Regions from separate parts of the Variovorax sp. V93 genome, predicted to be linked through region 1. Evidence: predicted binding sites of a transcription regulator. Region 1 holds the regulator's gene; each other region holds the start of a gene.
What was found. Region 1 encodes sigma-54, which starts transcription at its own class of promoters, with help from an activator protein. Its sites were predicted from a motif close to TGGCANGNAANCTGCTTT; they were not measured.

Region 1 (3,507 bases):
CGCCGGTTGACGCGGCTGAAATCGAACAGCGAAGCGGTGAAGCGCCTGAGCAGGCTGCCGCGCCCGGCCGGAAAGGGGTTGAACAGGCGCAGCTCGACGTTGGGCGTGGCGGCCAGGCCGAGCAGCAGCTCGTCCTCGCCCGAGGTGTAGAGATCGTCCATCAGGAGCCGCACGCGCACGCCGCGCCGGGCCGCATCGCGCAGCGTGCGCAGCAGGTAGCGGCCGGTCTCGTCGTTCTCGATCTGGTAGTACTGCACGTCGAGCGTGCGCTGGGCGCGCCGCGCGAGCTGGATGCGGGTGTCGAAGGCGAAGTCGCCGCCCGGCATCAGGCGAAAGCCGCTCAGGTCGGGGTCGGGCTGCGAGGCCAGCGCGATCTTGCCGAGCGCGGTGTCGGCCGAGGCGGCCATGGCCTTGGTGGGCGGACGCGGTGCCTCGTCGGGCAGGGTGGCGCAGCCGGCGAACAGCAGCGCCGCCGCCATGGCGAAGACCCATTGCCCACAGCGCGACAGCAGGCGGCGGGCCATCGGCGGCTTTCTACAGGGCCTTGCGAAGGTTGGCGGGCGCGATGCGCAAGGCCTCGCGGTACTTGGCCACGGTGCGGCGTGCGCACTCGATGCCCTGCTCCTTGAGCATCTCGGAGATCTGGCTGTCGGACAGCGGTTTCTTGATGCTCTCGGAGCTCACGAACTGCTTGATCAGCGCGCGCACGGCGGTGCTCGACGCATTGCCGCCGGTCTCGGTGCCGAGCGCCGAGCCGAAGAAGTACTTGAGCTCGACCGTGCCGAAAGGCGTGGCCATGTACTTGGCCGTGGTCACGCGCGAGATGGTCGATTCGTGCAGGCCGAGTTCGTCGGCGATCTCGCGCAGCACCAAGGGCCGCATTGCGAGCTCGCCGTGCACGAAGAAGCTCTTCTGCCGCTCGACGATGGCGTTGCTCACGCGCAGGATGGTGTCGAAGCGCTGCTGGATGTTCTTGATGAACCAGCGCGCCTCCTGCAGCCGCTGCGACAGCGCCTGGCTGCCCTCGCCCTTGTGCGACTTGAGCGCGCCGGCATAGATGTCGTGCACGCGCAGCCGCGGCATCACCTCGGGGTTGAGCATGACGCGGAACTTGGCGTTGGTGCCGCGGCCGATCTTGGTGACGATCACGTCGGGAATCACGATGTTGCGCTCGACGTCGACGAAGCGGCGGCCCGGCTTGGGCTCCAGGCGCGAGATGATCTGCAGCGCCGAGCGCACCACCTCTTCGTTGGTGCGCGTGAGCGTGGCCAGGCGCTTGAAATCGCGCCGCGCGAGCAGCTCCATCGGCTGCTTGCAGATCGCGATGGCGGTCTTGCGCACCAGGGCCTGCTCTTCGGTCTCGCTTTCGCTGGCCAGCGCGCGCAGCTGGATGCACAGGCATTCGCCCAGATCGCGCGCGCCGACGCCGGCCGGCTCCAGGCTTTGCAGCAGGCCGAGCGCCACCTGGAAGTGGTGCACCAGTTCGTCGAACTGGTCGTTGTCGTCGCCCGCGAGGCCCGAGGCCAGCGCCGGCAGGGAGTCTTCGAGGTAGCCGTCGTCGTTGAGCGATTCGATCAGGAAGCGCAGCGCGGCGCTGTCGTTCTCGTTGAGCCGCAGGCTCAGCGCCTGCCGGTGCAGGAAGGACTGCAGCGACTCCTGGCTGCGCGCGAGCTCGGTGGCGTCGGCGCGTTCGTCGTCGCCCAGGTTGTTCTGGCGCGCGGGGGCGTCGCTGCCCCATTCGCTGTCGTCGGGCGCCATGTCGACGGTGCCGTCGCCTTCCCAGTCGGGCTCGCGCTCGGTGGCGTCGGCGGCGGGTACGTCGGCCTCGGCTGCCGAGGAGGTTTCGCTCGAAGTGGTGGTTGCGCTGCTGGCCGGGGCCGAGGCGAATTCGCCCTCGGCGGCTTCACCGGCTTCGTCGCGCGGCACCGGCGTGTCGATGGCGTCGAGCCCGAACTCCTCGCGCGCCGCTTCTTCCGCGGTGCGTTCGAGGAACGGGTTCTCGTCCAGCATCTGCTCCACCTCCTGGCTCAGTTCGAGCGTGGACAGCTGCAGCAGCCGGATCGACTGCTGCAGCTGGGGCGTGAGCGCCAGGTGCTGCGAAACGCGAAGGGACAGCCCTTGCTTCATGGAGACCGACTCCTCCCTTACATCCGGAAGTGCTCGCCGAGGTACACCCTGCGTACTTCGGCGTTGTCGACGATCTCCGAGGGTGTGCCTTGTGCCAGCACATGCCCGTCGCTGATGATGAACGCGTGATCGCAGATGCCCAGCGTCTCACGCACGTTGTGGTCGGTGATGAGCACGCCGATGCCGCGCTCCTTCAGGAAGCTGATGATCCGCTGGATCTCGATCACCGCGATCGGGTCGATGCCGGCGAAGGGCTCGTCCAGCAGGATGAAGCGCGGCTGCGTGGCCAGCGCGCGGGCGATCTCGACCCGGCGGCGTTCGCCGCCCGAGAGCGCGAGCGCGGGCGAATCGCGAAGATGGTCCACCCGCAGGTCGGCCAGCAGCCCCGAGAGCCGCTCCTCGATGCGCTGCTTCGTCAAAGGCGCGGGCTTGCCGCTGGCGTCGGGTTCGCGCTGGAGTTCGAGCACGGCGCGCACGTTTTCCTCGACCGTGAGCTTGCGGAAGATGGAGGCTTCCTGCGGCAGGTAGCTCAGGCCCATGCGGGCGCGCCGGTGGATCGGCATGTGGGCGATGGGCTCGCCGTCGATGGTGATGTCGCCCGCGTCGGCCCGCACCAGGCCCACGATCATGTAGAACGACGTGGTCTTGCCCGCGCCGTTGGGGCCGAGCAGCCCGACGACCTCGCCCTTTTGCACGTCGAGCGAGACGTCCCGCACGACCTTGCGGCTGCCGTAGCTTTTCTGCAGTCCGCGCACCACCAGGCGGCTGCCCGGCGTGCCGTCGGCGTTCTGGGTTCCAGCGGTTTCGATCACTTGCGCCCTTCCCCTTCGCCGCCCAGCGTGGTGGTCGAGCGCAGGCCGGCGCCGGGCGCCGGCTGGGGGGCTGCTGCCGCGGGCGCGGCCCGTCCGCCGGCGGGCGCCGAAGCTCCCGGGGCCGGCGCGGTGGCGCTCTTGGGCGTGAGGATGGTCTTCACCCGTCCGCCCGCCGGCGCGTTCACCGCGGTGTTCGGCGGCACGGTGGAGCCATTGACGGTGTAGGTGTCGTTGCTCTGGTCGTAGACGATCAGCGCACCCTGGCTCTCGTCGTTCGGCGTGGCGCCGAGCAGGCGGCGCATGACGGCATTGCGGATGAACTTGACGTTGTCGGCGCGGCTGTCGTACTCGATGACCTCGGATTCGCCCTCGATCCACTCGTCGGGCGCATTGCGCTTCTGCTTGTAGTAGGCCCGCTTGCCGGGCGCCGCCGTGACCACGCCGTACTGGTAGCCCTCGGCATCCTGGCGTACGTCGATGCGCGCGCCGCGGATGATGATCGTGCCCTTGGTGACCAGCACGTTGCCCGTGAACACGCTCGTCTGCTTGAGGTCGTCGTAGCGCATCG
Region 2 (3,507 bases), on a different replicon from region 1:
CGTGCCCGTGCCTGCGGACCCCGGGGCGGGTGATGTCGATGGCGTTGCGGAGCCCCCGGCCGCCGTCGCATCCAGCGCCAGGTGATGCGGCTCGATCGCGGTCCAGCGCGCGCCGCGGCGCTGCTCCCTGAAGGCGCGCAGCGACGCGCGGCTGATCACATGCTCGAGTTCGCGCACGTTGCCGGGCCAGCCGTGCGCGAGCAGCGCGGCCTTGGCGGCCGGCGACAGCCGCAGGTTGCGCGCGCCCAGGCGATGCTGGTTCTCCTCAAGGAAGCCGCCTGCGAGCGCCACCACGTCGCGCCCGCGCTCGCGCAGCGGCGGCACGACCAGCGGATAGACCGAAAGCCGGTGGTAGAGGTCGGCACGGAAGCGGCCCTGCGCGATCGCTGCGGGCAGGTCGCGGTTGGTGGCCGCGATCACGCGCACGTCGACCTTCAGCGTGCGATCGCTGCCGGGCCGCTGCAGCTCGCCGCTCTGCAGCACGCGCAGCAGCTTGGCCTGCACCGTCAGCGGCAGCTCGCCCACCTCGTCGAGAAAGAGCGTGCCGCCATCGGCGATCTCGAACTTGCCGCTGCGGTCCTGCAGCGCGCCGGTGAAGGCGCCGCGCTTGTGGCCGAAGAGCTCGCTGTCGGCCAGCGTCTCGGGCAGCGCCGCGCAGTTCACCTGCACCAGCGGCTGGTCGCTGCGGCGCGAGCGCGCATGCAGGCGCTGCGCCACCAGGTCCTTGCCCACCCCGGTCTCGCCGAGCACCAGCACCGTGAGGTCGGACACCGCGACCGTGTCGATCTCGCTGCACAGCTGCTTCATCGCGGGGCTGCTGCCGAGCAGCTCGCGCGTGGCGCCGCCGCCCGAGCGCAGGGCCTGCGCGACGGCCTGCTCGCGCATCGCGCGCGCTTCCATTTCCTGGATCGTGTGGGCCGCCTCGATGCCGGTTTCGACCAGCGCCACCAGCGCGTCGAGCTGCGCCGGCCCCACGGCCTCGAAGGTGCCGGCCTCGAGCGCGTCCAGCGTCAACAGGCCCCAGACGGCGCCGCGCAGCCGCAGCGGCGCGCCCATGCAGTCGTGCACGGGCAGGATGCCCGGCTGGCCGGCGACGAGGCCGTCGTACGGATCGGGCAGGCCGCAGTCCTGCGCGAAGCGCAGGCCCCGCGCGCTCTCGAGCAGGCGGGCAAAGCGCGGGTGCGAGGCCACCGGAAACTGCCGCCCCAGGGTTTCGTCGCTCAGGCCGTCCACGGCCAGCGGCCGCAGCACGTCGCCGTCGAGCCGCAGCAGTGCGGCGGCATCGCATCGGACGAGGCCGCGCGCGGCGGCAAGGAGCGACCGGTAGCGCGGGCCCTCGGTGGCCGCGGCCGCCCCGCTTGTGGTCGAATTGACACTTGTGGTGGTCATAAATGCAACATGAATTCTGTTGCGAATTTGACCACGTATCGCAATTCCCCAATGGCGGCGGGCACTTGCGAGAGGCCGCCGGCTGGCATGGATCGTGAGAGGGAAGAGCATCCCAACTGCCGACCCCGAAAGCCACAGATGACCCCGCAAACCATCGCCATCGTCAAAGCCACCGTTCCCACGCTCCAGGCGCACGGGGAGGCCATCACCAGCCACTTCTACCGGATCATGTTCGAGAGCCATCCGGAGGTGAAGGCCTTCTTCAACGAGGCGCACCAGGCCGCGGGCAGCCAGGCGCGCGCACTCGCGGGCGCGGTGCTGGCCTATGCCACGCACATCGACCGGCTCGACGAGATCGCCGGGGCGCTGCCGCGCATCATCCAGAAGCACGCCGCGCTGGGCGTGCTGCCCGAGCACTACCCGATCGTCGGCGGCTGCCTGCTGCAGGCCATCAAGGACGTGCTCGGCGAGGCCGCGACCGACGAGATCATCGCGGCCTGGGGCGAGGCCTACCAATCGCTCGCGGCGCTGCTGATCGCCGCCGAGGAAGAGGTCTACCGCGCCAACGCCGCGCAGACCGGCGGCTGGCGCGGCGAGCGCGAGTTCCGCGTGGCGCGGCGCGAGCAGGAGAGCGAGGTCATCACCTCCTTCTACCTGGAGCCGACCGACGGCGGCCCGCTGCTCGCTTTCTCGCCGGGCCAGTACCTCACGCTGGTGCTGAACATCGACGGCGAGCCGCTGCGGCGCAACTACTCGCTGTCCGATGCGCCGGGCAAGCCCTTCTACCGCATCAGCGTCAAGCAGGAAGAGGGCGGCCGCGCATCGAACTGGCTGCACGAGAAGGCCGGCGTCGGCACCCTGCTGCGTGTGCAGGCGCCTTGCGGCGACTTCGTGCTGCAGCCCGCGGGCGAGCGCGTGCGGCCGCTGGTGCTGGTGACGGGCGGCGTGGGCATCACGCCGGCCATGAGCATGCTCGAGTCGGTGGCGCACACCGGCCGGCCGGTGCACTTCATCCACGCCGCGCGGCATGGCGGCGCCCATGCGTTCCGCGCGCGCGTCGATGCGCTGGCAGCCCGGCATGCCAACGTGAAGCCGCTCTATGTCTACGACGCGCCGCGCGAATCCGACCGGCCGCATGCGACCGGCTTCGTCACGCGCGAGCTGCTCGCGCAGCAGCTGCCGGCCGACCGCGACGTCGATCTCTACTTCCTCGGCCCGAAGCCTTTCATGAAGGCGGTGTATGCGAGCGGCCTTGCGCTGGGCGTGCCCAAGCAGCAGCTGCGCTACGAGTTCTTCGGGCCGCTGGAGGCACTGGAAGCATGAGGCGGGTTACCCCGCTTTGTCGACGCTTCGGCTTCGCGGGTATAGGATAAAAGTGCACTCACGAGGAGATCGCAAATGCCCGAACTGAACGCGCCCGAAAGCAGCAGCACCCGCGCCGTCGAACGCGCGCTGGACGAAAGCAAGCAGGTGAAGAAAACAGTGGAGGAAGCCGCGGACGAGCTCGCTGTCGTTCATGTGGTGCTGGACAAGGGCGTCTCCGAGGACGCGCGCACCGACGACCTCGGCCGCGCGATCGAGCAGACCGACCAGATCGAGAAGAAGCTGTCGAAGTCGGTCGATCTGCTGGAGCGGGTCGCCGAAGCGCTGGAGGCCGAAAGCCACAGGAAGGCCTCGTGAGAAGAAAGAAGAAGCCCCCGTGCCTTGCGCCGCGTGCTGCCTGGGCACCGTCTCCAAGTCGAGCAGCCTGCCTACAAGGATGAAGAAACGCCGGCCGTACAAAGAATCGATTGGTGGTTGCGTCCCGTTGCCCAAGCGCCTCCAGACGCCGAAAGCGCATGCATGCCGCTCACTGCAATCCTTGTCGAGGACAGCCGGACGATCCGGGACAACCTGATTCCCGCATTGGAGGAGCTGGCCGGCGTTCGCGTGGTGGCCACCGCCGAGACGGCGCAAGCGGCCATCGATGCGCTCGCGCTGCACGTTGCCTGGCAACTGGCCATCGTCGATCTCTTCCTGAAGGAGGGCTCGGGACTGACGGTCGTCCGCGCCTGCCAGGGCCGCTCCAGGGACAAGCACCTGATCGTCCTGACGAACTACCCGAGCCCCGAGATGCGC
Region 3 (3,507 bases), 2.4 Mb from region 1:
CGGCCGCGCGAAGCCTCTGCCCCGATGATCGACGCGAGCAATGCGTCCTTCGCCAGGCGCTGCGCGCGCATGCGCTGGCGCCCGCAGATGTTGACGATGCGCAGCGCACGCCGCGCGCCGGATGCTTCCAGCGCCTCCGTCATGGCCTCGGCCGCCGACAGCAAGGCCTCGCCACGCGCGTCGATCTCGGCCAGCCCCTGCTGCGCGGGACGCGCGGCCAGCGACGCGGCGAGCGCGCTCCAGGCGGCCTGCACTTCGCCCAGCGCGAGCACGCCGGCCGCGCCCAGCTCGAGGGTGCCCAGATGATCGAGGTTCTGCTGCACCCGCTCGGTCGACTGCGTGCGCAGAACCCGCGCGCGCTGCACGTCGATGCCCGACAGCAGCTGCGCCGCCACGCGCACCAGCCGCTGCGAGAGCATGCGCAGCTGGCCGGCGCGGTTGATCGCATCGGCCCACTGCGCGGCCTCGATGACCGAGCGAGACACCTCGCCCAGCCGCAGGTTGGCATGCATTGCGGCACCGCGCAGCAGGCCGAAGGCTTCGTCTTCGCCGATGCCGCGCGCCGACATCAGCAGGCCCTTGGCGCGGTCGACCCACTTGCGCTCGTCCATGCGCGTGCGCAGCGCGTCGAGCTCGGTGCGCAGCGCGGCCTCGCGCTGCCAGCGGGCCTGCGCGCGGGCGAGCAGTGCAGCAAGCGACACGGCGTCCAGCGCATCGATGGGCGCCCAGGCATGCACGCCGAGCGCGGCCAGCGCCTCGTGCTGTTCTCTGCTCAGCGGCGCGCTGGCCAGGCTCAGCGCGCAAGGCGGCGCGCCGCCCCAGGCCTGCAGTGCTTCGACCAGCGCCGGCAGCTGATCCGCCGGCTCGGGCAGATGGACCCATGCCTGTTGCGGTGCAAGCGCACCCACCTGCTGCACCAGCGTGTGGCAGGTGGCCACTCCGAGCATGGTGGCATTCGTCCCCTCCAGCGCCAGCCGCAGCGGCTCCGGCAGCTCCGGCAAGGGCGCGGAGCCGGCGAATTCATTGGGCAGAACGGCGAGAAGGGAAATCATGGCGAGGTGTCGGAGAGCAGCGCAAGCATAGGCCAGGCCCGCGCGTTTTCGCAGGCACGCCTCTTGCATCGAACGGGGTGCGGTGTAACGAAGCACCGCTTTGGTGAGGCTGCAGGCTCCTGCATCCATCCCGGCACCGTACGTGCCGGGAAGCACCCCCACGCCGGCAGCGTCCGCCACCGGCATCCCGCCCCAACCCCGTCCGCCGACACGGCTCCTGCAAGGCCGCGCCGCGGCATTTCGCACGATTGAACGCCATGTCCAGCTTCAAGACCTTTCTGCATTCCGGCCACGGGCCGACGCTGTTTGCGTCCTTCCTGTACTTCTCGTTTTCGTGCTGCATCTGGGTGCTCAACGGCGCGATGGCGCCCTTCATCGGCGAGAGCTTCGACCTCTCGCCCGCACAGAAGGGGCTGATGCTGTCGGTGCCGATCATCGCGGGCGCGCTGATGCGCTTTCCGCTCGGCATCCTGTCGCAGTACATCGGCCGCAAGAACGCGACGCTGGTCGAGATGGGCCTGATCGCGGTGGCGATGCTGTTCGGCTTCTTCTTCGTGAAGAGCTTCAACGACCTGCTCGCCATGGGCGTGCTGCTGGGCATTGCGGGCGCAAGCTTCGGCGTGGCGCTGTCGCTGGGCTCGGGCTGGTTCCCGCCGCAGCACAAGGGCCTGGCAATGGGCCTGGTGGGCGCCGGCAACGTGGGCACGGCGGTGTCGGTGCTGGTGGCGCCGCCGCTCGCGCAGTGGCTCGGCTGGCAGGCGGTGTACGGCGTGGCGGCCGGCGCCATCCTCGTGCCGATGATCGTGATGATCGTCTTTGCCAAGGAACCGCCCGACGTCGACAGCCACGCCAGCTTCCGCGAACACATCGCCTGCCTGTTCGAGAAGGACGGCTGGGTGTTCAGCCTGATCTATGGCGTGACCTTCGGCGGCTTCATCGGGCTCACCACCTTCCTGCCCTCCTACTACTACGACCAGTTCGGCGTGAGCAAGGTGCAGGCCGGACAGCTCACGATGCTGGCCGCCTTCATGGGCGCCGCGGTGCGCATCGTGGGCGGCTGGATCTCCGACCGCTGGGGCGGCGTCAACACGCTGACCGTGGTGCTGCTGGTGGTGGCCGCCGGGCTCGTGCTGGTGGGTATCTCGTCGGCATCGCTCGCACTCACCACGCTGCTGCTGATCGTGTGCTTCGCTGCGCTGGGCGCGGGCAACGGCGCGCTGTTCCAGCTGGTGCCGCTGCGCTGGCCCACGAGCACTGCGGTGGCGGGCTCGATGATCGGCGAGATCGGCGCGCTGGGCGGCGGCCTGGTGCCCAACGCCATGGGCCTGTCGAAGCAGTACCTGGGCAGCTACGTCTGGGGCTTCGTGTTCTTCGGCGCGCTGTCGCTGGTGATGCTGGGCGTCATGCGCGTGATGCAGATCCGCTGGACCCGCACCTGGGCCGAAAAAGGCGGCCGTGCCCGCACGACCGCCTTTTCGTCGCAGGCTAACTTCGCCTCCGGCGAAGTTAAACGCGGAGCGCGGCCGTAGACAAAAAGGCATCCGATGAAGCGCGCGCCCTCCCATCTCTCAACGTGGCAGAAACAGCAGCCACACCACGAGCAGTGCGTTGAACAGCAGCGACACGGCCAGCGCGATCTTGTAGAGCGCAGCCGGATCGCGGCGGATCAGCGGCGTGGCGGCGGGCGCGCTCACGGGGCGGGAAGCGCCGCGCTCCAGGGCGAGCAGCATTTCCTCGGCGGTTTCGAAGCGCTCGCGCGGATCGCGCGCGACGGCCTTGCGCACCAGGTGGTCGAGCCACACGGGCACGTCGGGCCGCAGGCGCGAGAGCGCAGCCGGATCGCGCCGGTAGCGCGCCACCTGGTAGGGCTCGATCTCGCCATAGGGCAGGTGGCCGCCGAGCCACTGGTACAGCGTGACGCCGAGCGCGAACAGGTCGCTCGCGGTGTCGGCTTCGGCGCCCTCCCACTGTTCGGGGTTGATGTAGCTGGGCGTGCCGGCATGCAGCTCCCGCTGGGCCGCGCCTTCGCGGCCCGACAGCGCCACGCCGAGGTCGAGGATGCGCCAGCGGCCATCGTCGCCCAGGTGCAGGTTGCCGGGCTTGATGTCGCGGTGAACCACGCCGTGGCGGTGCAGCCGGCCCAGGGCCTTGGTGAGCTCGATGGCCGCGGCAACCACCTCGGCCACCGCGCCGCGCGCGCCGGACTTGCGCATCTGCTCCAGCGTGCGCCCGCCGTGCCAGTCGAACACGATGTAAAGCGCACTGGCGTTCTCGGCGCGCTCGTGCACGCGCACGAATCCGCTGTTGCCCACGCGCTGGCCCAGCCAGGCCTCGTGCGCGAGCATCGCGCGCTCCTGCGGGTCGCTGGCGCGCGAGGGATGCAGCGTCTTGAGCGCCACCAGTTCGCGCGTGGCCGCATTGCGCGCCTGGTAGAGCAGGTGCACGCCGGTGTCGG

Region 2: the regulator sigma-54 is predicted to act here: its motif matches at 1,473-1,490, upstream of hmpA (NO-inducible flavohemoprotein).
Region 3: the regulator sigma-54 is predicted to act here: its motif matches at 1,105-1,122, upstream of ACAM54_RS17205 (nitrate/nitrite transporter).

What each region holds. Positions count from the first base shown of each region.
Region 1 covers NZ_AP028669.1:572,920-576,426, reverse strand. The annotation lists gene ACAM54_RS02580 (phospholipase D family protein) at 1-524, opposite strand, end outside; gene ACAM54_RS02575 (RNA polymerase factor sigma-54) at 535-2,127, opposite strand; gene lptB (LPS export ABC transporter ATP-binding protein) at 2,145-2,939, opposite strand; gene lptA (lipopolysaccharide transport periplasmic protein LptA) at 2,936-3,507, opposite strand, start outside.
Region 2 covers NZ_AP028670.1:1,272,485-1,275,991, forward strand. The annotation lists gene norR (nitric oxide reductase transcriptional regulator NorR) at 1-1,389, opposite strand, end outside; gene hmpA (NO-inducible flavohemoprotein) at 1,528-2,712, shown strand; gene ACAM54_RS32110 (hypothetical protein) at 2,788-3,069, shown strand; gene ACAM54_RS32115 (response regulator) at 3,232-3,507, shown strand, end outside.
Region 3 covers NZ_AP028669.1:3,627,324-3,630,830, forward strand. The annotation lists gene ACAM54_RS17200 (ANTAR domain-containing protein) at 1-1,052, opposite strand, end outside; gene ACAM54_RS17205 (nitrate/nitrite transporter) at 1,310-2,581, shown strand; gene ACAM54_RS17210 (protein kinase) at 2,621-3,507, opposite strand, start outside.